One region of the Clostridium sp. DL1XJH146 genome, then DNA from elsewhere that is predicted to be linked to it. Evidence: a T-box and tRNA genes for the amino acid it is inferred to sense, from the RefSeq annotation. Region 1 holds a T-box; the other holds one or more tRNA genes.

Region 1 (3,223 bases):
TTATACTGTTAGCAATTATTAGGCTAATTAAAGCCGTGATTACAATAACTGAAAAACCAATTAAAAGCAATGCCATTGATACGTATTTGATTTCTTCATCAACTTTTTTTAATGATGTAATAAACCTAATAACACCAACTATTTCATCTTTTGATTTTAATGGATAGGCTACACTCATAAGGTTTTCAGACCATACAGCTGAACTTGATGTGTAAACATAGGAACCTAATTCACCTGATAAAGCCATTGTAAAATCTATAGTGTTTATAGTGTTATTTGGAAGGTAACCGATAGAATCCATTAATAAATTTCCATCTAAATCAATGATTTGAACTTCAGCATTAGTATTTCTCCAAAAGGTATCTACATCATTTGCAATATTTTCTTTAAGGGACCTAGATGAAAAAAAAGTGCTATAATTATCAGAAGAAAATATTATTTGATTAGTTAAAATTGATTTAGTATTGCTATAATAATTGTTTCTAAAGATTGTTATTATTGCAATTTCTGAAAGGATTATTGTAATAAATATTATGAGGAAGTAACTTAGTATAATTTTTGTTCTAATTGATTTCAAGTTAATTCTCCTTCCAGCGATATCCCATACCCCATACAGTTTCTATATATTTTGGATTCGATGCATCATCTTCAAGTTTACTTCTTAATCTTCTTATATTTACGTCTACAATCTTAGGGTCTCCAACAAAATTATATCCCCAAACGATATCTAATAGGTCACCACGACTTAGGGCCTTATTTTTATTTTCTATGAAGATTTTAAGAAGCAGAAATTCTTTAGGAGTTAAGTTTAATTCTACGCTTCCTTTATAAGCTTTTTTATTATCTAGGGCTATCTTGAATGGACCGGAAAGAATTAAATTATTTTTTGTTATGTTTTCAGGATTTAATCTTCTTAGTAATGATTGTATTCTTGCAGATAATTCAATAGGATTAAAAGGTTTAACCATATAATCGTCAGCACCACTTTGAAGACCTTTTACTTTATCTAAATTTTGACCCCTAGCAGTTAACATAATAACTCCAATAGTAGGATGGTTCTTACGCAGTATATCACATACTTCAAATCCATTTATTCCAGGAAGCATTATATCTAGTAAAACAATATCTGGATTTTCAAGTGCTAGTATTTCTAAACCTTCTTCGCCTGTACCTGCTTCAAAAATAATGTAACCTTCTTTTCTTAATACTATTTTAGTGAATTTTCTTATAGATTCTTCATCTTCAATTAATAAAACTTTGATACTCATTTTATCACCTCAATTTCTTTATGAAAAAATTATAGCACATAATGATTATAAGAATAAATAAAACTTTTTTGGTAATAATATTGACATACTAAGGATTTTATCATAATATTTTAGTTGAGATAACAAATAAATGCAATGAAGAGAAGAGTAGTAAGTGAAAACATCTAAAGAGAGCTAGCAAAAAGGTGAAAGTTAGCGTTGTAATAACTTATGAAGATGGCCTCGGAGCAGTTTGTCTGAGTATTAATTAGGACAATTCGGTTGCAACCGTTAAAATGCAAAGTGATAAAATCTTTTTGAGGAGTCACTTATTGAGATCTTTATTGTGAGATAAAGATAAATTAGGGTGGTAACACGTATATACGTCTCTAAATGTACTTTTAGTATGTTTAGGGGCTTTTTTTAGTTCAATGCACAATGCATTTAATTCAATGCACAATGCATTTAATTCAATGCACAATGCACAATGCACAATGCACAATTAAGGATGATTTTGCTACGCAAAATCTTTAATTATTAAATTAATTAGAGATTTTCTGACCAAAGGGAAGAAAATCAATATAAATTGCAAATTGAACATTGCAAATTGCAAATTATCTTTATAAAGAAAACGGGAGGATACAAAATGAATAAAAAAAATTATTACATTACTACGCCGATTTATTATCCATCAGCAAAATTACATATAGGTAATACCTATACTACTGTTGCTGCTGATGCTATTGCAAGATTCAAGAAATTAACAGGACATGATACTTTTTTCCTAACAGGAACTGATGAGCATGGACAAAAGTTACAAAGAATAGCAGAAAATAATGGGGTTACACCTATCGAGTATATTGATGGAGTTGTAGAGGGTATTAAAGAATTATGGGAGCTTATGAATATTTCTTATGATAAATTTATCAGAACAACTGATGATTATCATGTAAAAACTGTTCAAAAGATATTTAAGCAATTGTATGATCAAGGTGATATTTATAAAAGTGAGTATGAAGGTTGGTATTGTACCCCTTGCGAGTCTTTTTGGACTGAAACTCAACTTGTAGATGGTAAGTGTCCTGATTGTGGCAGACCAGTTGAAAAGGCAAAAGAAGAAGCATATTTCTTCAAAATGTCAAAATACGCTGACAGATTGATTGAATACATTGAAACTCATCCAGAATTTATTCAACCTGAGTCAAGAAAGAATGAAATGCTTAATAATTTCTTAAGACCTGGTCTTCAAGATTTATGTGTTTCTAGAACTACATTTGATTGGGGGATTCCAGTTACTTTTGATGAAAAACACGTTATTTATGTTTGGGTAGATGCTTTATCTAACTATATAACAGCACTTGGATATGATCAAGAAAAGGATGAATTATACAATAAATATTGGCCAGCAAATGTACATTTAGTAGGTAAAGATATTTTGAGATTTCACACAATATATTGGCCGATTATGTTAATGGCACTTGGACTTGAGCTTCCAAAACAAATATTTGGGCATGGTTGGCTTTTAGTAGATGGGGGTAAAATGTCTAAATCTAAAGGAAATGTAGTTGACCCTGTAATATTAGTAAAACATTTTGGAGTTGACGCAGTAAGATACTATCTTCTTCATGAAATACCTTTTGGTCAAGATGGTATTTTCAACAACGAATTATTTATAAATAAAACAAATTCAGATCTTGCAAATGATTTAGGAAATCTTTTAAATAGAACAATTGCAATGATTAACAAATACTTTGATGGAGTTATTCAAGCACCAACTGCGAAAGAAGAAATTGACAGTTCATTAATTCAAATAGCACTTGAGGCATCTGAAAAAGTAGAAGCAAAAATGGATAGTTTAAAATTACCGGAAGCATTAGATGAAATATGGAAATTAGTAAGAAGAAGTAATAAATATATAGATGAAACGACTCCTTGGATATTAGCAAAGGATGAAAGTAAAAAAGAAAGATTAGGTA
Region 2 (3,223 bases), on a different contig from region 1:
ATGATACAGAAATTGAGCAAAATAAAAATTATAATACAGAAGGATTTACTATAGTTTCTCCACATATTATTGGGAGTTATGAGGAAGAAAATAAATTAAAGGTATTTGTAATTACTTGTACAGCTAGATATAGATTATACGATAAAGTTATAGAAGAAGAAAGTGAAAGTATGGGTCCAGTAGCAATAACTTATATAAAAAATTCTGATGGAAGTTACTCCTTAGAAGAATATCAACAACCTATGGACGGGGCATATTTAAAGAAATCAATAGAAGAATTTTGTATTATGCCTGTATCAGGTAAAAATATAGAAGGACTTGCAGAAAAGATTCTTGAAGGAGATGGAGTTGATGCTGAGAGGATTAGAGAAAATCTACAGGAGAATTTAATAAAGCACTTAGAAATTCACAATCAGTATGGTGTTTCTTTATATAAGGAAAATTATCAAGAGATAGCTGATTTAATACCTTTAACACCGGACATTATGCAAGAAAGTCAATCTATGGACAAATTCAGTGTTGAAGAACGGAAAAGAATAGAATTATATGTAGAAGTTATGAAAGAGGCATTCCAAATTGAAAATGGTGGTGATGGGTTTATAGCAGTACAAGTAGATACTTTAGAGGATTTAAGCGATGAAGGGAAAACAGAAGTGCTAAAAGAGCTTACTATTTTGACACCAAGTGTTTTTAATTATGAAGATATAAAAGATGATAAAACTAAATTTGAATATGAGGATAATGGAGGATTAGAGAGAACACTAGATGGAACTTTGTTATCAGTTGAGGTGAAAAAATATAGTGCCAATAAGGCTGAGATTAATGGTGTCTCATGGTTTGGTAGTTTAGGAGCAGTTTTTCCAGAATATAATGCTAATTATGTGGAGGGCAAGTGGAAATTAGAAATGATTAGATGTGGAATATCTTAATTTATTATTTAACAATGACATATATAAGATAAAAAATGAACAAAACAAAAATACTATTACCAAATAAGGGGATATTGGGTAATAGTATTTTTTATATTTGCTGAATTATATATTAAATAATACCGTCAATTTGATATTTTTTAAGCAACTTTATAATGTAACTTAATGTGTAGAAAGCTTTATCTAGTTCAGTTTTAATGATACCTAATCCTTTGATTAAGGTTGTTTCATCAAAGTTTTCTAATAAAATCATTATGCTTAAGGTATTTAAGTCGCCATCTTTGGTATCAAAAATTCTTGCCTTTTTAACAAAAGTATTTTCCATTATATTATCTATTGCAAGTTCTAACTCTTTGCTAATTTCTAAGTTAGGCATTTCGTCGTAAACTTTAATATTCGGATCTTTTAGATTTAGGTGTTTTGCTTTATCTGCATTTGTAGATAAGAATATAGTGTTTTTAAATTCTGCATCTTTAAAGTTGACGCCATTTATATTTACAGAATCAAATATAGTGTTTTCAAATTTAGCTTCTTTAAAAGAACTTCCTTTTAAATTTGTTCCGATAAATTCTGTCCATCTAAAAGTGCAGTCAAAAAAAGTACACGATTTGAAATGAGCACCTCTAAAGCTTGCATAATCAAAATTTGAATTCGAAAAATTACTATTAAAGCAGTTACTTCTATAAAGATTTTTATACATAAAGTTTTTATTCATTTTTTCTATGTTATTATAATTAAAATCTCCACTAACAATTTTATTTCTAGCCATGTTTTTACCTCCAATAATTAATGATTGTTTTTTATAAATTACATATATTTAGCATGTTTTTTGATATGAAAATTCTATAATATATTGATTTTAAATGTTTATTTCCAATAAGAAACTCCTATACATCAGTATAGGAGTTATTTTGGTTGCGGGGACAGGATTTGAACCTATGACCTTCGGGTTATGAGCCCGACGAGCTGCCAGCTGCTCCACCCCGCGATATTATAAATGTTTTGACTCAAGTAATAGTATAACTTAATGAATAGAATAAGTCAACATAATTCTAAAAATTGAATTCATTTTTCTGATTGATTTAGAAATTTCCAAATGCTAGATAAAGTAATTTTTTCGGTAAAATAGGTTATGGTTTTGTATTAAAATTATAAAAAAACACTCTATCTCTTAAATATATAATTAGCTTAAGTAGTAGAGTGTTTTTATGTTTGCAAAATTTTATGCAAGAATATTTGTAGCATCAATAGCATAAGCACTTTGTTGATATTCTGAATTATTACTTGTATAAGCACTTATCATTTGATTAATCATTTCAGCACTATAGTTAGTATCTAGAGAGTTTAGAGTATTTCGTTCTTCGTTTTCAAAGTCTATATTAGAATTCATCATTCTTGGTAATTCTAGTTGAAGTCCGTTGTTTTGGGCTACTGTTTCAACTTCAGAAGAATCTAAAGACCCATCTCCATCAATATCATACTCGCTAAAAAATTCATCTACATCCAATAAAGAACCAGATTCAGAAACAAATGTTTCTACTTCATCGACACTCCAAATATCATCATCGTTTGTATCAACATTTGGTCCCTTACCACCTTTTGGGGTACCACCTGGAGGAGGCCCTTGTGGTCTTTTGGGTTTTGCTTCACTGGATTTAATTGGATTTGTTGTTTCTTCAGTGTTACTAGAAGCTGCAACAGAACTTTTTAAAGTAGTGCTACTATATGGATTATACGAAAAACTACTTGCGCCACTTATTATCATTTTAATATCACCTTCCTTTGTGGAAATTTTTTAATTCATTTTTACACTACCATAGTTATGTGATACTTTTGTGAAGAAATCATGTAAAATTTCCATTTATATATAAGAAATCTGATAATTCAAGAAAGTTTAGAATTGTATATATTGATGTTGAAATAATTTAGTTATAGTAAATAATTATTTAGAACGACAAATGCTTTATCAGTTGAATAATACTCCGTTTTGATATAATATTATTTTGAAGAAATATTTTACCTTAAGGAGAAAAAATGAGAAAAATAGAATTATTAGCACCAGCAGGGAGCATTGCAAGTTTAGTGGCTGCAGTACAAAATGGAGCAGACGCAGTATATCTTGGAGGTCAAGAATTTTCAGCAAGAGCCTATGCATCAAATTTTGATAATGAGACAATGGCAAAGGTTGTAGATTATTGCCATTTATATAGTGTTAAAGTATATGTAACAGTTAATACATTGATTAAAGATGATGAAATTGAAAGAGCTATAAAGTATATTGATTATTTATATAA

Evidence for each region. A T-box is a leader RNA that pairs with one kind of tRNA and senses whether it is charged. The one in region 1 lies ahead of metG (methionine--tRNA ligase), so its partner is inferred to be a tRNA-Met.
Region 2: it encodes a tRNA-Met, which carries the amino acid that the T-box ahead of metG (methionine--tRNA ligase) is inferred to sense. The anticodon was not compared.

What each region holds. Positions count from the first base shown of each region.
Region 1 is NZ_JBTVVN010000035.1:3,586-6,808, forward strand. It holds gene ACVHXK_RS14535 (sensor histidine kinase) at 1-577, opposite strand, end outside; gene ACVHXK_RS14540 (response regulator transcription factor) at 579-1,268, opposite strand; T-box leader at 1,395-1,641, shown strand; gene metG (methionine--tRNA ligase) at 1,894-3,223, shown strand, end outside.
Region 2 is NZ_JBTVVN010000047.1:4,779-8,001, reverse strand. It holds gene ACVHXK_RS16205 (M56 family metallopeptidase) at 1-929, shown strand, start outside; gene ACVHXK_RS16200 (pentapeptide repeat-containing protein) at 1,042-1,698, opposite strand; tRNA gene ACVHXK_RS16195 (tRNA-Met) at 1,842-1,917, opposite strand; gene ACVHXK_RS16190 (EF-hand domain-containing protein) at 2,152-2,694, opposite strand; gene ACVHXK_RS16185 (U32 family peptidase) at 2,964-3,223, shown strand, end outside.